DNA from 3 places in the Alkalimarinus alittae genome. Region 3 is predicted to be linked to each of the others. Evidence: predicted binding sites of a transcription regulator. Region 3 holds the regulator's gene; each other region holds the start of a gene.
What was found. Region 3 encodes FliA, which starts transcription of late flagellar genes. Its sites were predicted from a motif close to CTAAAGNTNNNNNNNNNNNNGCCGATA; they were not measured.
Positions count from the first base shown of each region.

Region 1: a site for FliA is predicted at 3,095-3,121, ahead of NKI27_RS07430 (flagellin N-terminal helical domain-containing protein). Genes of this name have one in related genera too.
Region 2: a site for FliA is predicted at 4,584-4,610, ahead of flgM (flagellar biosynthesis anti-sigma factor FlgM). Genes of this name have one in related genera too.

Region 1 covers NZ_CP100390.1:1,635,499-1,643,683, forward strand. Annotated here, with positions in the region: gene NKI27_RS07420 (hypothetical protein) at 1-361, opposite strand, end outside; gene NKI27_RS07425 (flagellin N-terminal helical domain-containing protein) at 547-2,643, opposite strand; gene NKI27_RS07430 (flagellin N-terminal helical domain-containing protein) at 3,238-5,331, shown strand; gene NKI27_RS07440 (flagellar protein FlaG) at 5,435-5,851, shown strand; gene fliD (flagellar filament capping protein FliD) at 6,013-7,992, shown strand; gene fliS (flagellar export chaperone FliS) at 8,065-8,185, shown strand, end outside.
Region 2 covers NZ_CP100390.1:1,872,305-1,880,489, forward strand. Annotated here, with positions in the region: gene mnmC (bifunctional tRNA (5-methylaminomethyl-2-thiouridine)(34)-methyltransferase MnmD/FAD-dependent 5-carboxymethylaminomethyl-2-thiouridine(34) oxidoreductase MnmC) at 1-738, opposite strand, end outside; gene NKI27_RS08500 (peptidylprolyl isomerase) at 814-1,404, opposite strand; gene NKI27_RS08505 (GGDEF domain-containing protein) at 1,437-2,672, opposite strand; gene NKI27_RS08510 (hypothetical protein) at 2,943-3,677, shown strand; gene NKI27_RS08515 (flagella synthesis protein FlgN) at 3,739-4,212, opposite strand; gene flgM (flagellar biosynthesis anti-sigma factor FlgM) at 4,224-4,547, opposite strand; gene flgA (flagellar basal body P-ring formation chaperone FlgA) at 4,705-5,355, opposite strand; gene NKI27_RS08530 (chemotaxis protein CheV) at 5,644-6,579, shown strand; gene NKI27_RS08535 (CheR family methyltransferase) at 6,620-7,471, shown strand; gene NKI27_RS08540 (ChrR family anti-sigma-E factor) at 7,493-8,143, opposite strand; gene NKI27_RS08545 (sigma-70 family RNA polymerase sigma factor) at 8,110-8,185, opposite strand, start outside.
Region 3 covers NZ_CP100390.1:2,816,708-2,824,892, reverse strand. Annotated here, with positions in the region: gene flhA (flagellar biosynthesis protein FlhA) at 1-2,159, shown strand, start outside; gene flhF (flagellar biosynthesis protein FlhF) at 2,301-3,647, shown strand; gene NKI27_RS12795 (MinD/ParA family protein) at 3,911-4,723, shown strand; gene NKI27_RS12790 (RNA polymerase sigma factor FliA) at 4,756-5,466, shown strand; gene cheY (chemotaxis response regulator CheY) at 5,642-6,028, shown strand; gene NKI27_RS12780 (protein phosphatase CheZ) at 6,043-6,831, shown strand; gene NKI27_RS12775 (chemotaxis protein CheA) at 6,842-8,185, shown strand, end outside.

The sequences.
Region 1 (8,185 bases), 1.2 Mb from region 3:
AACAGCTCAGGTAAAAAATATTCATAATATGCGTTTTGTAAATAACAAAGTGCAATAGGGTGACGTTATCAGGAGTATGCTGAGTATCTGAAAGGTAATTTGTGATAGTTGACGCGAGCCTACTATATAAATCAAGCTTGTCGCTAAAAGATAACTGATTTGTAAATGGTACTAACCCAACATGGGAACTTCTGATTTCCCCTTTTTCGTCTGTATACAGCCTGGATTCGATGTCAGATTTGTTATCAATAAAGATAAGTAACCTTGTTAGATAGGCTGCAAACTCGGGGTAGTTTCTTTGAGCAATCAAGCGTTCAAGATCAAAAAGGGTAAAGTTAAGAGGTTTTTTATCGTCTGACATTGATGGCTACCAAAGTACAAATTTTTATTGTTTGAGTGGTTAGGTATGTAACTGTCTGATTAAGGAGTAATTAGGACACTTGTTTAAGATAAGTTACTTTGGTTTAAATTACCATACCTGCTCATCAGAGCAGGTTTATAGTTAAAAATCGATACTATCAGCGAGATAGTATCGATTAGTTAGGTTTACCCCTGTAGTAACTGCAGAACTTGTTGTGGTTGCGCGTTTGCTTGAGAAAGCACCGACAAGCCTGCAGACTGTAGCACCTGTGCACGAGATAATTCTGCAGTTTCAGCAGCAAAATCGGCATCTCTGATTCTTGAGTTTGCTGACTCTAAGTTCTCAGCTGTAATAGCTTGGTTATCAATGGTTGACTCAAAGCGGTTTTGGATGGCGCCTAAGTCAGCACGGATGAAGTTAACTTTGTTGAGTGAGTTATCAACAGCTTCAAGTGCTGCTAATGCGCCATCTACTGTACTGATATCAACATCTTTCAATAACATTCCGGATTCAGTACCACCAAAACTACCTACGTTAAGGCCTGCGTGCTCGTTATCACCGGTGTTCGTTCCAATAGTGAACTGACCCGCAGAGGTCAACGTTATAGAGCCACCGGTGTTGCCCGCAGTTAGCCCAGTATCACCCGCAGTAGCTGTAGCAAGCTCAATCGTACGTCCATCTTCAGCTACTAAATTCAACTTATCACCATCGATAATTGATGCTGTAACTCCCGTTTGACCTGCTTTGGCATTAATTGCATCAACAATAGTGGTTTGGTTAGCCACCGCATCTGCTGTTGTCGTCCCACCAATGGCGACGTCATTGATCGTGATGGCAAACGCTCCCGCTGTGGTACCCGTGATAGCCGCACCCACCACTGACGTGGCATTAGCTTCTGCGGTAACGCCAGTCTGGTCAGATATTTTGTTGATGGCCGCTGCTTTAGCTATTGCCGAGCCAGCATTATTCGCTAAAGTAGAGGCGGTATCATCCGTTGATTTGGATGCACCAACCGAGACTCCGTTTATTGTAATGTCTCCTGCGGCTAAAGCGTTGCCAGTGTCTACATTGTCACTAATTGTGCCCGCTTGGGTCCCACTATATGTTCCTACTTCGAAGCCCGCATTATCGATGTTACCCGTATTGGTCGTAAGATTTATGCTGCTGCCATCTGTACTTGCTAGAGTAATATCCCCTGTGTAGGTATTACCTGTGGTACCCGGGTTACTTGCACCACCCGTACCAAGCCCCGTCGCTAAACCAAATGAACCTGCGGTTGCACCTACGATGGTAATATTGCGCCCGTCTTCCGCGGTCAAGTCAATGCGTGCACCAGAAGGCATATCAATAACTGTTGCCACAACGCCTGTTGCGCCAGATTTTTCGTTTATGGTTGCCGCAGCACTTGCCAAATCTGCGGCTGCATTGCCAGATGCAACTTTTGACAATGAAAATGTTTGCCCGTTGATATCTATAGGAGTTGCGCCAACAGCAATTGCGGCATCAGCAATCAGAGTTCCCTTAACTGTATTTATATTAGCCGTTGCAGTAACGCCCGTACTATCTGATACGGCGTTAATAGCCGAAGCTTTGGCAATCGCGCTAGATGCCGCATGGGTCGTCGATGCCGTATCTGCAACACCTGAAGATGCTTCTACTGCGATATTATTGATAACTAAATCACCAGACACCATGGCATCCCCATTGGCAGCGCCAGGACCCGTTAGTGGTGTTTGTGGCATGGTAGAGGAAATACCGGCTGTTTCAGCACTGCCTAATGTAGAGGTCGTTACCCCTGCGATACCAAAAGTGAGGCTTTCTCCTTCATTGGCACCAATTTGAAATGTAACGTCTTCAAACGTACCGTCTAAAAGTTTGGTGCCATTAAAATTTGTTTGCTCAGAGATGCGCTGAATTTCGTCTTTTAGTTGCTGTACTTCTATGTTCAGAGCATCTCTGTCGACGGCGCTGTTAGTGGCGTTAGCTGACTGGAGTGCCAAGTCTCTTATTCGAAGTAAGTTTTCGGTCATTGAGCCAAGAGCGCCTTCTGCTGTTTGAGATAATGAAACACCATCTCCAGCATTTCTCATGGCAACGTCGAGCCCACGAGTTTGAGTGGTGAAACGTGTTGATATTGCCAAGCCCGCTGCGTCGTCTTTTGCGCTGTTTATGCGTAAGCCCGAAGACAAACGTTGGAGCGATGTATTGTAGTCACCCTGAGAGTTATTCAGGTTCCGCTGTGCGTTGATAGACGCAATATTGGTATTGATGATTTGAGGCATTGTGCTCTCCTGCTTATCTTCTATACCGGTTGTCAGCATTCCCTAACTAAAGTGGGATCAGCAATTACCGGCTGCTTTAAAGTTATTTAACGATATGATGAAGGTTCAGAACATCATTTCTGCGCTTAACAGCCTTAAAGCATTAGCTGTGCCAGTTTTTAGTAATTGACTGTAATATGTTGAAAGTATTAGTTAAAATAATTCGTATTAAAAATTATGTATAACTATTGAGTGGCAGTTATACAGGAGATTGCCGGTATTTTGGCGGTATATTGCCGCTTTTGGCTTGGTAGTAAACTCTAAGTGGAAAGAAAAAATAAAAGTTGTAATGAAAGTTCTTTGTAAAGTTACTTAGTACATATAAATCAAATATTTAAAGGCAAAAGGTGCTTAAGATTTCCCACTTTATATTGACAACTTCTTGCTGGATTACACTCCGTAACATTAAAAATTAAAGGTCGTTAATTTTTTGCCGTTAACTATCACAAGGCAAGTATCTATCTATTCGACAGCTTACATAAATGATGTAGCTCGAGAGGATGGTAACTCAATAACGAGAGCGCCTTGTTTGATGAAGGTTCTAGGAGAAAAATTATGCCACAAATTATAAATACCAATATAAGCTCGCTAACCGCGCAACGTAATCTGAATAATGCACAGTCAGACAATGCTCAGGCTCTTAACCGTTTGTCTTCAGGTTTGCGTATTAACAGTTCAAAGGATGATGCAGCGGGTTTAGCCATATCAACCCGCTTTGAATCACAGATTAGTGGTTTGAATGTCGCTACACGAAACGCAGGTGATGGTGTATCACTAGCGCAAACAGCTGAAGGTGCATTGGACTCTATTACTACCAACCTGTCGCGTTTACGTGAACTAGCGGTTCAGTCTGCTAACGCCACCAACTCTGATGTTGACCGTGACGCCCTAAACAAAGAAGCAGCACAGATTATCGAAGAAGTGGGACGTATATCAGATCAGACCAACTTTAACGGCGTTAAGTTATTGAATGGAGACTTCCAAGCTCAGTCATTCCAAGTAGGTGCAAACGTTGGTGAAACCATTGATGTAAATATTGCAGCTGTAACTACCTCTACATTAGGTAGCGCAGAAACAGCCGGTATTTCCTCTACTATGTCGCAAACACCATTAACTGGTGCAGGCGCTGCTAATGGGGATGCCATGGTTTCAGGCGATCTTGTGATTAACGGTGCGGCAATAGGGGCTTCTTCAGGCGCGGCAGATACGGCATCAACGACCCATGCTGCTTCTAGCTCGATTGCCAAAGCGGCGGCTATTAACGCCGCATCAGGTAATACAGGTGTTACTGCAACGGCTAACGTGAATACGGTGGAGGGTACATTGGTTGCTGATGCTGCAGCGTTGGTTGCTGCAACTGATATCGATATCAACGGTCAATCATTCTCACTTTCTAAGGCGGCAACAGGCGATGCAGCCGCAGATTTAGCAACTGCAGCAGCAACGATTAATGAAAAGTCTGGCGCGACGGGTGTCGTAGCTACAGTCATCGAAGTGGACGGTGGTGCTCGTATTGATTTAGCGGCCGAAGATGGACGTAATATTACGATCGTAGGTGCTGCTGCAGGCACATTTGGTTTAGCGACGGGCCTTGGTACGGGTGGTGCAAGCAACGCTGGTACCACAGGTAATACCTACACGGGTGATATTACCTTGGCGAGTGTAGATGGTAGTGATATCAACCTTACGACTAATACCGGCAACATCGATAATGCGGGCTTCGAAGTAGGATCATTTAGTGGGACTCAAGGTGGCGCAGTCAGCGATAATGTTGACACTGCTAACGCGTTGGTGGCAGGCGACATTACAATCAACGGGGTGTCTGTTGGCGCTTCCAAGTCGACTGATGATACTGCCTCTACCTTAGCGAATAATGCAGGCTCTGCAATAGCTAAAGCGGCGGCTATCAACAGGATATCTGATCAAACTGGCGTTACTGCAGAAGCTAATGCTACATCAGTGGTTGGGGCCGCTATCACAGGTACCACTGCAGGCGCGTTTGCGATTACGATCAATGATGTTGCCATCGGTGGGACAACGACAGCAGATGCGGTTGCTAACCAGACCACTATTGTTGATGCAATTAATGCGAAAGCAGGGCAAACGGGAGTCACTGCTTCAATTATTGACGGTGACAAGTTGAACCTAGTAGCTGCTGACGGGCGCACAATTGAGCTTGCAACGGGTACTGCTGGCGATACCGGGCTAACTGCTGGAAATACGGGAGGGTCACTAACGTTGTCGTCTGCGGGTGAGTTTACCATTGGAACTAATACTGGCGATAATGAGCACGCAGGTCTTAATGTAGGTAGTTTTGGTGGTACGGAATCGGGCACTTTACTAAAAGATGTTGATATCAGTACAGTAGATGGCGCCAACAAAGCCATCCAAGCGGTAGATAACGCCCTAGCTCAAGTCAACACCGAACGTGCTGCACTAGGTGCGATTCAAAACCGTTTCGATAACACGATCTCATCGAACCAGATAAACTCCGAGAACCTTTCGGCTGCGAACTCACGAATCAAAGATGCTGACTTTGCTGCAGAAACCGCTGCACTGTCTAGATCTTCGGTTCTACAGCAGGCAGGTATTTCGATCTTAGCCCAGGCTAACGCCCAGCCACAGCAGGTGTTGTCACTACTAGGATAACTTAAGCCATAACTAAGCCGGCCTTGATACTCTCTTATGAGGTCTATTAAGGCCGGATTTTCAGTTAAACTTATAGTTATACCTAAAAGAGTAGAGGTGTATTATGAATGACGTTAAAACAAATAGTGTAGATCTTGCCCTCCGGGTCGGGTCAGCGGCGTCGCCACCTCAGCAACACTCTCAACAGGCGGCAAAGGTATCTGGCGCGACTGATGAATCTGTGCAAAACGTTAGACCAAAGGCTGATATTAGTTTGGTTGAAGTTGACAAAAACGAGCAGACTCAAGAGCAGAAAGATAAACAGTTAGAAGGGGCTGTTACAAAACTGAATGATTATATTCAGAATGTGCAGCGAGACCTTGAGTTTCAGACGGACGACTCATCTGGAAAAACTGTTATAACCGTTGTTGACCGTCAGACCTCTGAAGTGGTCCGACAAATACCTGATGACGTGGCGTTGAAGTTGGCGCAAGACTTGCAGCAGGATGAACCACTTAGTTTATTTAACATTAAAGTGTGAAATCGGCAACAAGTTACATTTATTTACAGGGAAAAGGCAAAGCTTTGCCTGTCGTTGCCGATACAGTTAGTAAGTCAGTGACACGCTTTACTTTAACGATGGTACTTAACAGAGTTAAATAAACAACTGGCTTACATAACTGTTTAGTGGGGGCAATCAATATGTCAGTTTCATCAATAGGTATCGGCTCTGGTGTTCTTACCAGTGATCTGATCGATCAGTTAGCCAGTGCAGAGCGAGCGCCCACTGAGCTTCGCTTTGACCGTAAAGAAGAGCAGGTGCAAGCAGAGCTGTCGGCTGTTGGTCGTATTAGAAGTGCGCTGACCGATCTTCGACTTCCCACGCGTGTTCTTAGTAACCCCAATGCGCTTCAGTCTTTAAATGCGGAATCTTCTTCGAGTAATGTAAGCGCGACTGCGGCTGAAGGTGCGGCTGTAGGTCAATATTCGCTTGAAGTAACAGATCTTGCTCAAGCACACTCGTTAAGTACTGCTGCATTAGCAGATAAAAATATTACGTCGCTTGGTACGGGCTCACTGAGTATTACAGTAGGTGGCGTTACTAAAGAGATCACGATTGATGGTAGCAACAACACACTAGAAGGTATTGCTAATGCGGTAAACGCTGAAGAAGATTTAGCGTTAAATGCAAGTGTGATTGATACCGGTTCTGGTTTTGTATTGGTTTTTGCGGCACAGAATTCAGGTACAGAAAACGCGATAGAGATTAGTGTTAATGATACCGGCGATGGTAATAGTATCGATGCGTTAGGTCTTTCTCAGCTTTCATTTGATGGCGCAAACAACCATCTCACTGAGTCTGTCATAGCAAAAGACGCACTTTTCTCGATAAATGGTATTCCGATTTCACGGCAATCCAACACAGTCTCAGATGCAATTGATGGTGTGACGTTCACGCTAGCCGGTAAAACCAATGGATCTCCCGCTACGATAGCCATTACACAAGACACTGAAAAAGTGCTAGAACGAATTCAAACCTTTGTAGATGCGTTTAATGAAGTCAAAACAATTCTCAACGAAGTGACCGCGTTCGACCCAAACAGTTCTGAAGAAACAGGCGTGTTACTGGGTGATTCAACGGTACGCTCTATTAATGCTCAGCTTAGAGGCGTGCTTTCACAGGTAGTACCCGGTTTAGACGGTTCAGCCGTTCGAAGTTTGGCTGAAGTTGGTATTTCGACTGACAGACAAACAGGTATGCTGACGGTTGATGATGATATGTTTACCAAAGCATTAACTGAATCACCAGACGATGTTATTGCGCTATTTGCTGAACAGGGCCATGCGTCTGATGCACAGGTTTCGTTTGTATCTAAAAGCGGAAAAACGGTGCCGGGTACCTATGATGTTAATATTACGCAAGCAGCGACTAACGGTAATTTTACGGGCACTGCAGCTATTGGCGCTTCAACGGTCATTGATGCAAATAACGATACGTTTAAAATTAGTGTTAATGGAACCGAAAGCGCAGAAATCACTCTAACAGCAGGCACTTATTCTGAAGCTCAGCTAGTCACTGAATTTCAAAAACAGCTCGATGCTGATGCCAATTTAAGTGGTGCAGGGGCGGCTATATCTGTCTCACTAGATGGTAGTGGTCAATTACAGTTTACCTCAAGTACATTTGGTAGTGACTCAACCGTGTCATTTACTTCAGTCGATATGAATACCTTGGCGTCGTTGGGTATTGATGCGATCGCCGGTGTTGATGGTCTTGATGTAGAGGGGACGATCAACGGTGAAGCTGCTACAGGTAAAGGTCAGCTGCTTAAAGGCGCTGCTGATGATGAAAGTGAAGGCTTAACGGTTAAAGTAGAAGGCTCAACTATTGGCAGTCGGGGGTCGGTAACCTTTATAGAAGGTATAGGTGATCAGCTAGTTGATAAGTTGAATAGCTTTCTGGAGTTTGAAGGCATTATTGGTGCTAAAGAATCAGGCTTAAAAGATCAGTTAGCTGAAATAGCCAAAGGCAGAATTCAGCTTGATTTGAGAGTTGAGAATTTGAGGTCGAGACTGGCTACACAGTTTACGGCTGCCGATATTTTGGTTTCTCAACTGAATAACACGCAGGATTTTCTAAAAAGCCAATTGGCTGCGTTAACAGGCTCTAAAGACGATTAGTATTAAATATTACTAACGTTAAACTTGAGCAATAATAGAATTAGTTTTTAGTCATTAATAATCAGGTGAATTATGAATGCATTACACCAGTACCAAGCAGTAAATACACAGACGAGCGTGGTTGATGTTGATCGACATCGGTTGATCCAGTTATTGTTTGAAGGCGCGTTAGAGCGTATTAATATGGCTAAAG
Region 2 (8,185 bases), 940 kb from region 3:
TACACTGGTATTATTGTTTGCGACAAAATAACCTGCATGCATTTCTTTTTTTCGCCCGAAGCCAGGCACTTTTATGACGTTAAAACCCGCACTCGTCATGCCTCGTCTAATAACTCCAGCAATACTGAATGTACTAAAGGTTGCATCTTGAGCGCTATGCAGGCCGATAATTTCGAATAGGTGTGGGCTCCACATTTCTGGGCTTTTGTGGGGTGCAAAACCATCAAGAAACCAAGCGTCCGCGAGAAATAACGCTTGGTTATATTGGTCTTCCGCATCACCAATGTAAAGCGTAAGAGTCACTAGCCCTTGTTCAAATACGAGTCGGTGGCACCCTTTTACGGGTAAAGGGTACTGCGCTATCAGTTGGTCGCTTAGGTGGCTTAAAGCGGGCCAATTAGCCAAGGCTTTGGTTAAGTCTGAGGCACGTAATGGCGCATTTTCAACTGATACAAAGTGCAGAGGGACCGCATCACCATTTATTTTTTGATTATGCCACTCTAGCCAACAGCATAAAAAATTTAACCCGGTACCAAACCCAATTTCAGCCACTGTTAAGTGATTGCGTTTATCAATTTCTCGCAACCGTTCAGCGATATGATTGTGTTCGAGAAATACATATTGAGTTTCTTCAATACCACTTTCTCGCGAGTAATAAACGTCATTGTGATTTTTGGAAATAGGATGGCCGACCTCATCCCAGATGAGGTCGGCAGTGGGCACAGAAGGTAATTGCAAAATGGAAACTCTTTAATATTAAGGAATAATTAATCGACAGTATTGTGAGGAGGCCCCATTATTTCATTGTCGCTATTATTTCACTACCGATATGCTTTTGATCACAACGGGGTCGACAGGAATATTGGCATGCATATTTCGTTTAGTCGTTTTAACATTTTCAATTTTTTCTACCACGTCCATGCCATCAACGACATTACCAAATACGGCATAGCCCATGCTTTGAGCGCTGTAATCAAGGAAGTTATTATTCGCAACGTTGATAAAGAATTGAGACGATGCCGAATGAGGATCACTGGTTCGGGCCATAGCAATAGTGCCACGGTTGTTGTGAAGCCCGTTAGAGGCTTCGTTTCTTATGGGGGTTCTCGTTGGCAGTTTATCCATGCTTTTATAAAAACCGCCGCCTTGAATCATGAATCCTGGAATTACCCTATGAAAAACTGTTTTGGTGTAAAAACCACTGTTAACATAGCCTAAGAAGTTCTTAACTGTGATAGGTGCCTTTTCTGGATTTAGCTTCACGGTAATATCACCGTGATTTGTTTCTATTAACACCTTTACATCGTTAGCCGTAGCGTTTGTATCGGCAGCGGTCGCAATAGAACTCAATATAAGGGATAGACAGAGTAAAAATGGCTTTATAAATGATATGTAGCTACGCATCTAAAGTATCCTTAGTTTGTTTGATTAGTGTTTTAAGATTTATTTAGTTTGCTGCATTTACCGGTTGAAATACAGTTCTTTCCTTTACGTTTTGATTCGTAAAGTGCTTCGTCAGCGCATTTTAGCAGATCTTTTATAGAATATTCCTGATCTGGGATAAGAGAGCAACAACCAATGCTAATAGTGAGCCTATTTTGATGGGTGGCATAGGGGTGCTGAATGTTTAGTTCAAATACAGCGTTTAATATAATGGAAGCAAGCGCCGTTGCGTCCGCTTCGTTAGCATAAGGCAAGGTAATTACAAATTCCTCCCCTCCATACCGAGCGACCATATCATTAGGGCGTTGAACATGTTGCTTTAATGTTTGTGCAATACTTTTGAGGGATTCATCACCCGCTACATGACCTTGGGTGTCGTTATAACGTTTAAAGTCATCAACATCGATCATTAATACAGAAATAGGTGTCTTTTGCCTGACTGCGTTCAACCACTCGCGTTCTATGTGCTTATTAAAATAGCGACGATTAAAAAGGCCTGTTAATGCATCTAATGTGGACAGTTTTCTTAACTTCTCTTGTGTTTTTATAAGTTCGTCGTGCTCGTAGTTAAGGAGCTGGGAACGAACAAAGCTTTTTCGGATCTCAAACTCCATTCTTCCGTTAACAATTAGGCTTAAAATGGTAACGAAAGAATAGATAAAAAATATTTCTGTCATTTGCTCGGTCGTGATGACCGTCAATTGGGACATTGCAAATAGCTGAGAAAGCAACATAACAAGCGCAAAAGGGAGCGCATAAGAAAAGCCTACTCGAATAATATTACATATAAATATAATGGTAATAATTGAACCAAATTGATAATGAAACTGGCCGCTGTCGGCAGCAAGTATGCCCACTAATATCAATGATAGGTGGATAATAAATGCGCCTAGACAGAGGAGTATCTGGTGCCATCGATAAGATTTGTCGAGATAAATCCCTCCCACAACTGCGAGTATTATACCTGCACCAATAGAGCGAATAATGATCGCTTGATCTATCAGCGATGGAATGACAATTAAATCTGATGCGATAAATAAAATAAGCCCTAGTACCCCTAAGCTAGGGTATAGACGATTCTCAAATTGATAGCTTGAAAGCATGTATTGAGTATATTTGGCTTCCATCTGAGTATTAAAACGATAATAAAACCGTTTTTTTTGCAAGTATGCTTGTGCATCTCGAAGCTGATCAATCAATGTGTTGTGCTCTTTATTGTCAAAAGGCAAAGATATTTCCTGTCTCTAGCGGTGAAATTAGAGTGTGCATGAATGGCTTGTTCTTTAATATAGTTTAGCTTCGAAAAATAGAATCGCTACTAACTACCTGATTTAACGCTTCATTTAATTCGGTCGACATCTGGCAGTATCAAAATGTTAAGTGTACTTACATTTGTTAACCAATCGATAAGATTATACTGTGTACAAAACATACAATACATACCATTATTCTCTAGGGATCACTACTAACTCAAAACACAAATAATAGAGGTCGGGGATATGAAATCAACAAAAACAAAGCAACTAGACAAGTCCCGTCTTGGTCGATTACTGGTTAATCGCGGATATATCACAGAACAACAGCTTGATAGTGCGTTAGTACAGCAGCGTACTACAGGTCAAAAACTAGGTGAAGTGCTTGTTTGTCAGGGGCTAATCTCACAAAGAGACCTAGAGCGGACGTTAAAGCACCAGAAAAGATATCGTTATACCGCTGCTTTTGTGGCGATGGTTGTCGCGCCTTTACAGCCAGCGGTTGCATTTGCTGCAACCACACAGACAAGCAGTGCAAGCAGTGATGCGGTAGCCGCAGAACAAGTTAACGCATTTAAATCTAAGTCTGGGCTAAGGGCACTAGATGATGAGTCTTTAGCGGGTGTATCAGCGCAGGGTATCACAGAAGATATTCAAGGCTTGATGCAGATGGTTAATAACGAACAAAAACCAGACTCGGTAAAAGTATTAAAGAATTTGACTAACGTTTTTATGCCCGTTACCAATATGCTAGCGTGGGATTCAACAGTAGAAGGTGTTGTTTACGATAGCAGTAAGCCCGTATTTGAGATGTTGGATACGGGTAAAATGAAGCTCGCACTCCCTACCAGTATCGACAGAATTAGCTTGGAAAATATTCGTGTAGCGGGTTCTGGGCCAACAAGCCCGACGTTTGGTAGTGTGTATATGAGCGATATTAGCTTCTCACCTGATTCTAGTGTGACTATCACCGTAAGATAAGCGTGCTTAGCGCTTCCTAATTCCCATGTTCCCCTCTATAAAAGCCTGGTCAGTTAACTGATCAGGCTTTTGCTATTGAGTTAAGACCACCGATAGTGCTTTCCTTACCTGAAGAACCGTAGAGGTTAGGCTTATTGCTCTGGCCTCTTACAATATCCATCAATTTATTAACACGCTTGAGAGAGTGGCTGACCACCTTTCCATTGATGGTGTTTTGATCTTGGCAGAACCTTAATCCTACATTTACTTTTCGCCAAAGTGATTGAAGTGATTCATCAGGTATTTCAGCGATGACTTTTTCAAACTCGCCTTTTTTGATTTGGTAGCCTGCATCAACGAATAATAATGCTTTTGCTTTAGCTCGGTGTTCGATTGATTTTATGCAGGTGGATTTATCGATGGCAAGTTCTTGTATTGCGGCGTTAGAGCGCTCCTTGAGGGCGGTGCGCTCTTTATTAAGTATTTCGCTAAGTCTGGTAAGGTCTTGTATATCTTCTTGTAGCAGAGTTTTGAGTCGATCAATTGAAAGTGGCATAACAATTACTCTTATAGAATGTGTTTCTCCATATTAAGCATTTTTTGAGCCACATTTTCAGCAGAGACGTTATAAGTGCCATCTTCGAGTGCTGCACGAATTTTTGCAACCTTATCGGAGTCAACTTGCGGTAATTCTTTCAAGCTAGCTTCAATTTGTTGGAAGTTTTTGGCTTTCCCACTAAAACTTACATTCTCGCCGCGCTTTTCTATTGGCGCTTCGTGCTTTTCAGTCGTAGAGCTGTCAATTTTTTGTCGGGCTTGTTGGGCCTCGACTGTTCGGCTTCTTGAGCCACCCGGTTGGTTCGGGTTAATACTGTTAATATCAATTACCATGATCGTAAACCTTCAATTTATAGACTCTGCTTAACTTATCGACCTAATTTTAAAAAACTTTAACACTAAAAGGTATTTTATTTTATGTGTTGTTTAAATAAACGAGGTTATGTTGATATTTTTAGCGTATACCCCGCTTTAAATGTTAATGAGTAGATTACATAGGGACGGTTACTTCCCCTTTCGAAACAACGGTAGCGCGAATGATCCGATTAGATTTTTTGTTTTTAACCGATATCTGTTGCCCTAGTTTTCCGTCGCTTAGTGCTTCGCCCATCATTTGAACAGATATGGTGTCAGAGAGTGCGCTAATAACCACTGAATCCCCGCGTTCAATCACTTTAGGGGGTAACAGTAACCCAGGATAAAAAACGTCCCCTGCCTGTATTGAACGCCGTAGGGTCATGCCTGCGATATTATGTTTATTTATAAAATAACCTTGTCGTGATTGGTTGACTTGTAACTCCGCGCGTTTTAAATCTGAGTCTTTTACTCTTTGACCTCTACGCAATGTTTGGCTGGCCACCCATACCTCTTTATAGACATTAATGTTGGCTGCTACAAAGATTGACCAACGTTTTTTATCATGGCAAGTCACTTTTATTGTGTTTTTACTTCGCTCTAAAGGGTCGCCCTGAAACTCAAAAGTAAGGGGGATTTCGCATTTTGTTAAGTTCAAACGCGGGTCGATATTGCCGATTTTGAAGTCAGAGCGGAACCCTTTGTCCGCCGCTAAAGTTTCAGTAACGGTATTTAAATATTGCTGAGTCTCTTGGGATACCCACTGGCTAAATGACGATGCAGACACCGGTATTGCTAATAAAAGTAATACTAGAGTTAAAATTGGCCTGCGCACTTTAAAAAAATGGCCTATGCTAACGATATGTAAGACGTATTTTTCAGGGCTGTGTTTATTAAAACAAGGCACATTAACACCATTTGTTGTAACGAGTGGAATTGCTAGTTAAGTAAGCAAACTATGTGCCGATAGCTAATGTTGCCGTTATGCATTGAATAAAATCTATAATTTAGTATTAACGGGTTTATTACGTTTGGTTTTAATTTAAGAATTCAGAATAGTGCAGGGGATACACCTATGGCTGGTGTTATGGATAGTGTCAACCAGAGAACTCAACTGGTTGGCGAGAATCGACTTGAGTTGTTATTGTTTCGATTACGTGGAGTTCAGATATACGGTATAAACGTTTTCAAAGTAAAAGAAGTATTGCAGTGCCCAAAACTAACGATGATGCCAAAGCGAAATCCAGTTGTAAGAGGTGTTGCTCATATCCGTGGTGGTACTATACCTATAATGGATATGGGGATGGCAATAGGTCAGACGCCTATCCCTGAAGATAAAATTAATAGTAGCTTTATTATCATTACAGAGTACAACCGAAAAACTCAGGGTTTTTTAGTCGGTGGAGTCGAGCGCATTGTAAACCTTAACTGGGGTGAGATTCATCCACCTCCAAAAGGCGCAGGCAAAGAAAATTACCTGACAGCCGTCACTCAACTAGACGATAAGCTAGTAGAGATTATTGATGTAGAAAAAATACTGTCTGAAATATCTCCAGTTGAAGACACCGTTACTGCAGGTATTATTACTGAAGCTCAAACCGAAAAAGCGCAGCGTTTTAGAGTGTTAGTGGTTGATGATTCACTCGTTGCACGTAAACAGATACAAAACTGTTTACAGGCGGTGGGCTTTGAAGTTATTACCAAAAATGATGGGCGGCAGGCATTAACATACTTGCAAGAACAGGCCGATGCAGGGGTTAATATTACTGAGTATCTAGCGCTAATGATTTCTGATGTTGAAATGCCTGAAATGGATGGCTATACGCTGACCACGCATTGTAAGGCAGACCCTAGGCTTGCCGGGCTGTATATTATGCTTCACACCTCGTTGAGTGGTGTTTTCAATAAGGCAATGGTTGAAAAGGTGGGAGCAGATGACTTTATGGCAAAGTTTAGCCCGGATGAATTGGCTGAGCGAGTTATGACCGTTGTTGATGAACTACACCATTGAACATGTTTAGAAAACATTTTTTGTTTGGATGCATACATCTATGACCGCACGCTTGAATGCAACTTCTTCAGTGTCCGTTGACGAATACCAGCTGTTTCGTGATTTTCTTCAGCAGGCTTGTGGGATACTCCTGGGCGACAACAAACAGTATCTCGTGACAAGTCGGCTTAGAAAAATAATGGAGCAAGAAGGTATTGAGTCACTTGGGGTGCTTGTTCAAACGTTGAAAAAAGCATCATCAAGAGCATTAAAAGAAACAGTGGTTGATGCAATGACCACCAATGAAACGCTTTGGTTTAGAGATAATCATCCTTTTAGAATATTAAGCGACATATTGTTGCCTGAATTTTCTGAAAGGGGCGGTATTAAACCCGTTAGAATCTGGTCCGCTGCATGCTCTACAGGGCAAGAGCCTTACTCGATGACTATGGTTGCTGAGGAGTTTAAACGAGCAAAACCGGGTAAGCTAAAAAGCGGCATTAAAGTCGTTGCTACCGATATCTCTCAGACGGTGTTAGCCAATGCCAAATCAGGCGAGTATGAGATGCTTGCCATTGGGCGAGGGTTATCAAAAGAGCGCCTGAATGCTTATTTTGTCGAGAAAGCCCCAGGCGTATGGAAAGTAAAGCCTGATCTGATGAAGCACGTTGAGTTTCGTTTATTAAACCTTCTAGACCGGTATTCTATTCTGGGAAAATTTGATGTTATCTTTTGTCGTAACGTTTTAATTTACTTTTCGGCTGAACTCAAATTAGATATTCTGTCCCGAATGCATCAAGCCTTGAATAAAGGAGGATATTTGGTATTGGGAGCTTCGGAGTCATTAAATGGCCTTTCAGATAAGTTTGAAATGATCCAATGCCGCCCGGGCATTATTTACCGGGCGATTTGAACAAAACAGTCACTCTGAATGTTAAGTCAGAAAAGGGTTTAACATTCGTCCAAAGAACCCAGTCATTCTAAGCGGTGCATCGAGTACCGCAAAACATATGCAATCACTCGTCTCGGCAGCTTTGGGTTGGTGAACGGTATGAGTGTCTGCCAGAATAAAGTCACCCTGATGATACTCTCCTGCACTATCAGAGAAACTCCCATCCATCACTAACGTAAACTCATTGCCTTTGTGAGTATGCACGGGTAGTTCTTTGCCTGCTGAAATCTTATAGAGCTTTGCGGTGTATTGACCGTCAGAAAACGGTAACTTATATTCTTTTATACTACGAGTCATACCTGACCATTCAAGCTGATCAAAATAACCAGGCACAAACCGACTTAACGGTTTAGGTATACGTGGGTCAATAACCTGTGTTTTTTGTCCAGTTTTTGTCGCTTCGTGCTCAGGTTCATCTAATTGCGATAGCAGTTGTGTTAATACATTGCTGCTAACTTCAACAGGGGGAGATTCTTGCATTATCTCACCGCCTAACTGCTCATAGACTCTTATACGCTGACAACACTCAGGGCACTTTTCAAGGTGGCATGCGACTAAAATGCCCAGTGCATTGGACATTTGGCCAGCCGAAAATTGCATTAAAAGTTCGTCAGAAGGATGATAATTAGCCATGTCATTTGTTCTTTCGCTAAGGTGTCTAACTTTTTCATTGCC
Region 3 (8,185 bases):
GCTTAGAAAATTTTAAAAGCCTTACGCAGGGTAATCTTGGCATACCGTTATTGTTGCTAGTGATTTTAGGCATGATGATTTTGCCTATGCCTCCCTTTCTGCTGGATTTACTTTTTACCTTTAATATTGCGTTAGCGATTGTCGTTCTACTTGTCTGCGTATATGCCATGCGCCCAGTTGATTTTGCAATTTTCCCAACCATATTGCTGGTTGCTACTCTTCTAAGGCTTGCACTTAACGTGGCATCGACACGCGTTGTGTTGCTGTATGGCCATGAAGGTGGAGATGCTGCGGGTAAAGTGATAGAGGCATTCGGTGAGGTTGTCATTGGCGGTAACTATGCCGTAGGTTTAGTCGTGTTTGCGATACTGATGATCATTAACTTTGCGGTAGTGACTAAAGGTGCCGGTCGCGTTTCAGAGGTTAGCGCGCGCTTTACCCTAGATGCTATGCCAGGTAAGCAAATGGCAATAGATGCAGATCTTAATGCCGGTTTAATTGGGCAAGAAGACGCAAAAGCTCGACGTGAAGATATTGCCCAAGAGGCCGATTTTTACGGTTCAATGGATGGTGCTAGTAAGTTTGTACGGGGTGATGCGGTTGCGGGCCTGATGATACTGGTCATAAATATCATTGGTGGTTTGACTATTGGTATGGTTCAGCATGGGTTAGATTTTAGCCAAGCCATGGAAAACTATTCGCTGTTAACGATTGGTGATGGTTTGGTTGCACAGATACCTTCGTTATTATTATCAACCGCAGCCGCTATTATGGTGACGCGTGTCAGTACTACACAAGATATGTCTCACCAAATGTATAACCAAATGTTTGCCTCGCCACGATCGCTTGCGGTGGCAGCCGGGATTTTGATTATTATGGGGCTTATTCCAGGGATGCCTCATATGGCATTTCTAGGTTTAGGAGCGCTTGCAGCGGCGGGGGCATATTATATTTGGTATCGAACTAATCGCGGTCAGGTTGATGAGGGTGTGGTCAGGCCTGGCGCGCCTAGTGGAGGGGCTTCAGGCGGGGCTTCGGGTGTTGCGCCTTCATCGGCTTCTGGCAGTAGTCCTCAGGCAGTGCAGCCATCAGGCGAGCCTAAAGAGTTGGGTTGGGATGACGTGCTTACGGTTGATGTTGTTGGGCTTGAAGTGGGTTATCGATTGATTCCATTAGTTGATAAGTCTCAAGGCGGGCAGCTTTTAGGAAGGATAAAGGGGGTTAGGAAGAAGCTTTCTCAAGAGCTGGGCTTTTTGATGCCGTCTGTACACATTAGAGATAACCTCGACCTCATGCCTAACGTCTATCGCATTACGTTAATGGGTGTTAATTTGGCAGAGGCGGAAATTCACCCTGATCGTGAGCTAGCGATAAACCCCGGACAGGTATTCGGAAAGCTTGAAGGGATCGAAGGTAAAGACCCTGCTTTTGGCTTAGATGCCGTTTGGATTGAGTCTAGCCAAAAAGACCATGCACAAACGCTTGGATATACCGTAGTAGATGCAAGTACTGTGGTCGCGACGCATCTCAACCAAATCTTACAAAAGCACGCTCATGAGTTGATAGGGCATGAAGAGGTACAGCAGTGGCTAGAGCAGTTGATTAAAGCTTCACCTAAGTTAGGTGAGGAGCTTGTTCCGTCAACACTATCGGTTAGTTTGTTACTGAAAATACTACAAAACTTATTGATAGAAAACGTGCCTATTCGCGATATGAGAAGCATTGCAGAAGCGATTGTGAACGTTACGCCTAAGAGTCAAGACCCTGTGATATTAGTGGCTGCAGCGCGACAATCTTTGAAACGTCTGATTATTCAAAATATTTGCGGGGCAGAAGGTGAGATACCGGTGATTACATTGGACCCTGAGTTGGAACAACTATTGCTTAAGTCTGTACAGCAGGCACAAAAAGTTGGCGCGGGAGACGATGTTGGGCTGGTGCTTGAGCCTAGAATGATTGAAAAACTACAGCGGTCGTTAAATGATGCCGCTCAGCGTCAAGAGGTCATGGGTAAGCCGCCGATACTACTGGTATCAGCTCCTTTAAGGCCTGTGCTAGCAAAATTTGTAAGGTTTGGAATAGAACGGCTACATGTGCTCTCTTATCAGGAAGTACCTGATAACAAGCAGATAACGATAGTGGCAACAGTCGGACAGTAAGCGCGTTCGTAAAGCCGCCACAATAAGACAGTAATTTGACGGTTAAGAATCATGACCACTCAATAAACGTCAAATAATAAGCTAAATGATATGGGGTGCTTGGACAATACCAAGTACCAGAAAGAGTTGAGGAGAGTTGCCATGAAAGTAAAACGTTTTTTTGCCGCAACAATGCAAGAAGCCTTGCGTATGGTTCGCGAAGAGATGGGTGCCGACGCGGTGATTCTTTCTAACCAAAAGGTCGGTGGCGGAGTAGAAATAGTGACTGCGCTGGACTATGACGAACAGCTTGCGATGAGCCAAGTCGAACTAACGAGCGCAGAAGATAAGGCTCCTTCACCTACGCAGATTGGCCGAATGCAGGCTGAGCGTCACGTTCGCTTGCAAGAGGAAATGGAAAGAGCGCGAGAGAAGATTAGCGGTGTTAAAGGTCGTCGAACAAATGAGACTGAAAATGAACCTCGTGTGACACAGTCAAACGCTACCACGAATACAGATGCGCAACCTGTCTCTGAGCTTGAGACGATGAGAGCAGAGCTGCACCACCTAAGAGATTTACTTAATCAGCAGCTTAAAACCAATGACGAGACACGCAAAGAGCAAGAAACAGAGTCTTCAATTGTCAGATCGAATATTGCTGATAGATTAGGTCGAATGGGGATAGAAAAGACGCTGATAGATGCTTTGTTACCTGGAATTAAGGCTGGGGCCGATATTAGTGAAGCCTGGAATAGAGTATTAGCAGAGCTTTCCCACGTATTGGCTGTCGAAAGTGAAGAGCTTATTGATCGCGGCGGAATCTATGCATTAGTGGGTCAAACCGGCTCTGGTAAAACGACCACCATCGGTAAAATGGCTGCACGGTACGTGTTAGAGCATGGGCCTGAGTCAGTAGCGCTAATAACCACTGACCGTTACCGAATAGCTGCGCATGAGCAGTTAATGGTATTTGGGCGTATTCTAAATATACCTGTAAGGATCGTCGATGAGCATAATTCGTTAGATGATGTTATTGACTCTCTGCAGGATAAAAAGCTCGTACTTATTGATACAGCAGGCTTAAATCATCAGGACCCAGATTGGGCTGAACAACTGCATGAGATTCGTGACTCTAAATATGCTATTAAAAGTTATCTAGTGCTATCGGCTATCACCCAAACGCAAATAATGAAATCTACCTATCACTATTATAAGATGGTTGGCCTTGCAGGTTGTTTGGTGACTAAGTTGGACGAAGCTGTCAGCTTAGGTGAGGTTATAAGCTTTTTGTATTTGAGCGGTTTATCGGTTGCCTATGTGACGGATGGGCAGAAAATACCAGATGATATTCACCTTGCTAAAGCGCACTCGATTATCAGTCGAGGGGTTAGTTTATTTAAAGAGCAAGAGAAGTTTGAGTCGGAGTTACTGTCTAATACTCAGGGGCGAATACAAAATACGGGCAGGGCGAATGAGTTTTCATCAATGTATTTTGGTCACACCGCCTGAAATTAAAAACATAAAACAGTATCCTCTGCTAAACTGATGAAAAGTTTAGTTGTTTTACTGTCAGCTAGGTGACTTGATAGTCTATTTATTAGTCAATGTTAAGGCTGGAATCGAAAACGTTTGATCGTGATGTTGCTTCATCCGCTAGAGGCACTACTCTCATATGGCTGCAAAGAGTGGCTGGAGGTGAACCAGAATGAGTACTTATTCGTTAAGCACAGTGAGCAGCAAATCGTTAGTAGTAATAGGGGAAAAACACCTGTATGAGTAATTCAAATTCAGTCCAGGTTATTGCGGTTACCGGCGGTAAAGGTGGTATTGGCAAAAGTAATGTTTCTATCAACCTTGCGTTGGGGCTTGCTGCAATGGGTCGCAGGGTTGTTGTGCTGGATGCCGACTTAGGGTTGGCAAATATTGATGTCCTTTTAGGTATTACGTCAAATAAAAATTTATCCGATGTGTTATCGGGTGAGTGTGGTTTGAGAGAAGTAATGGTCAATGGACCTGGGGGGATTAAGGTTGTTCCTGCTTCGTCAGGCACTCAAAAGATGGTGTCGTTAAGTCCGCTTGAGCATGCAGGATTAATCAATGCATTTAGTGAGATCTCTGGCGACCTTGATGTTCTTATTGTAGATACTGCAGCCGGTATTTCTGATGGTGTTATAAGCTTTTTAAGGGCCGCTCAAGAAATACTCGTAGTCGTTGTTGATGAACCTACTTCAATTACAGATTCCTATGCGCTGATTAAACTATTAAACCGCGATTACGGTATTCACCGGTTTAGAGTGCTGGCCAATATGGTTAAAACCCAGCAAGAGGGACGTCATTTATACTCAAAGCTGGTAAAAGTTACCGATCGGTTTCTTGATGTGGCGCTTCAATATGTGGGAAGTATTCCATTTGATGAAGCGGTGAAAAAATCAGTGCAACGTCAACGTGCTGTGCTAGACGCTTATCCTCGTGCAAAGGCCTCATTAGCCTATAAATCGTTAGCGCAAAAAGCTGATAGCTGGCCTCTACCGTCATCACCTAGAGGTCATCTTGAGTTTTTTGTAGAACGATTGTTGCAGGCTTAAATTATTAATTTATGGCATTGGTACACGGCCAGATGATGTATAGTGATTCAAACATTGAACGGGCTGATAGTTTAGTTCGACAACACGCACCTTTGGTGAAGCGTATTGCTTATCATTTAATGGCAAGGCTTCCCGCTAGCGTGCAGGTCGACGATCTCATTCAGTCTGGGATGATGGGGCTATTAGAAGCCTCTAAAAAATATGAACCATCGAAAGGAGCGTCATTCGAAACCTATGCAGGTATTCGTATACGTGGCGCAATGATGGATGAGATTCGTAAAGGTGACTGGGTACCCCGGTCGGTTCATAGAAATACGCGAAAAATATCAGAAGCGATCAAGCGGGTTGAAGATCTTAAAGGAGGCGACGCAAAAGATCATGAAGTGGCCGCTGAGCTCGATATGGAATTGGATGAGTATTACGCTTGTGTAAAAGATAGTGCGAGTGGAAAACTTTTCAGTTTTGAGGAAATACTAGAGGGGGGGGATGCAGCCGTTGATCAAACCCCTGAAGCTGTGGATAATCCCTACGCAGAATTACAGGATGATGCGTTTAAAGAAGGATTAGTAAAAGCCATTGCTTCGTTGCCCGAGCGCGAGCGGCTAGTGCTCTCGCTTTACTATGATCAAGAGCTCAACCTGAAAGAAATCGGGGAGGTGCTTTCGGTAAGCGAATCGAGGGTTAGCCAAATACATAGTCAGGCGGCGTTGCGCTTACGTTCTCGGCTTATTGACTGGCATTAAAATTGATATGCACATAGCTACTTGAATTTTTTAAGAAAAAGAGAGTAGTGATTTTGCGAAACTTTAAAAAAAACTGGATACCCCTCGAACTCAAGCTAGACTTATATTTATACCATAAACCTGAATAGAGTTCGGGCTAGATAAGGGTTCCAGCTTCGGCATTTTGGAGGTCGACTTGGATAAAAATATGAAAATTCTGGTAGTTGATGATTTTTCAACTATGAGAAGAATTATAAAGAACCTATTAAGGGATCTTGGCTTTACCAATGCAGATGAAGCAGATGACGGGAATACCGCTCTGCCAATGCTTCAGACGGGCAAGTATGATTTTTTGGTAACCGACTGGAATATGCCAGGGATGACTGGTATAGACTTGCTGCGTGCAGTACGAGCAGATGCAAACTTGAAAGGGTTGCCTGTTTTGATGGTGACAGCTGAGGCCAAGCGGGATCAAATTGTTGCTGCGGCTCAGGCAGGGGTTAACGGTTATGTTGTTAAGCCTTTTACTGCGGCAGTGCTAAAAGAGAAAATTGATAAAATCTTTGAGCGTATCGATTCTTGAGCGCGGGTTAGTGCATGACAAATAAAGAAGAAAACACGCAATATACGCCAGAATTTGAAGCGCAACTAAAGCGTCAGGCTTCTGACCTAAAAGACTTAGTAGACGCAGGCAATATCACTGAAGCAATAAAGGTTGTTGCTGAACTCAACTCCACGCGAGATCAAAGTCTGTATAAAGAAGTCGGGCGTTTAACGCGTACTCTTCATGAGTCAATTAGAAATTTTCACCTTGATTCTGCTGCAGATACAAATCAAGACGAGCTCTCTAAGATAGATGATGCCACTGATCGACTCTCTTACGTTGTTGATATGACGAATAAGGCTGCAAATAAAACGCTAGACCTTGTAGAAGAGAGTATGCCAATTGCTTCAGAAATGAAGCAAGAGGCCGATATTCTGAAGGGAGATTGGAGTAAGTTAAGGCGTAGAGAGATGAAGCCTGAAGAGTTTCGTCTTTTATACAAGAGAATGGACTTGTTTCTTAATAAGCTAAGTCAGCAGTCAGACCAAGTTTATCGAAACTTGTCAGAAATCCTGCTTGCCCAAGATTTTCAGGACCTTACCGGTCAAGTGATCAAACGGGTAACAGGCTTGGTGCAGGAAGTAGAAGAAAATCTTGTAAACTTAGTGGCTATGGCGGGTAAAGTCGATCAAATTACCGGTACTGTTCATGAGTGGTTAGAACAAAAAGAAGAAAATAATATTGAGCGTGGTGAAGGACCTCAGATGAACGCCGAAGAGCGTATCGATGTGGTTTCGAGTCAAGATGATGTGGATGATTTACTCTCCAGTCTAGGTTTTTGAGGAGTGCTGCATGGGGTTTGAAGCGGATGAAGAGATTCTTCAAGACTTTTTAGTAGAGTCTGGGGAAATTCTTGAGCTTCTGTCAGAGCAACTGGTGGATTTGGAGCAAAATCCGGATGATACGGATTTGCTTAACGCGATTTTTCGTGGGTTTCATACAGTAAAAGGCGGAGCTGGTTTTCTACAGCTTGATGCGTTGGTTGAGTGCTGTCACGTAGCGGAGAATGTGTTTGATATTCTTCGTAATGGCAAGCGCAGGGTCGACGCAGAGTTGATGGATGTAGTACTGCAAGCGCTTGACGTCGTTAATGAAATGTTTGATCAGTGCCGAAACAGAGAGGAACTTGTTCCGGCTAATCCTGCTCTTATAGAAGCCCTCGCAAAACTTGCAGTGCCTGAAGTCGCAGGCGCAGCTGTATCAGACGATACGTCTATAACAGTTGATGAGGCCCCTTCAGTAGACAATGCTCCAGAAGACGGTGATATTACAGATGATGAGTTTGAGCAATTACTCAATGCGCTTGATTCACCAGAAACGCCTTCGGACGCGACGTCTAATGTAGACGCACCTTCAGTCTCATCTGATGATGAAATTACTGATGAAGAGTTTGAAAAACTGTTAGATGACTTACATGGAACGGGTAAACACAGTAGCGCAGACGATAATGTCGCCTCTGAGCTTGCTGCCCCTGAGTCCGGTGAAATTACCGATGATGAATTTGAGCGTTTACTTGATGACTTGCACGGTAAAGGCCAGTTTAAAGATGAAGTAGCGAGTGGAGGTGCTTCTACGCCTGCTGATGCGCCATCAACAGGGGCGCCAGCGAGTGATGAATCATCTGATGTAATCGACGACAGTGAATTCGATAAACTACTCGACGACTTACATGGACAAGGGAAAGGCCCTACTGTGGGCGGTAGCAAGCCAACTCCAGAAAGTAAGCCAAAGCCCGAACCCGCTCCCAAAGCGGCACCTAAGCCAGCTGCGCCTGTCACTCCCGCAGCCGCAAAAAAACCTGCAAGCAAAGAACAATCGATCGCTACTGAAACAACCGTGCGCGTTGATACTAAGCGACTCGATGACATCATGAATATGGTCGGTGAGTTAGTCTTGGTTAGAAATCGACTCAAGCGGCTTGGCGACGAAAGTGAAAATGAAGCAATGCATAAAGCGGTGTCTAATTTAGATGTCGTGACTGGCGATTTACAATCTGCTGTGATGCAAACGAGGATGCAGCCGATTAAAAAGGTATTTGGCCGATTCCCTCGAGTGGTAAGAGATCTCGCCAGAAACTTGAAGAAAGAAGTTAATCTTGTTTTGAAAGGTGAAGATACCGACCTAGATAAAAACTTG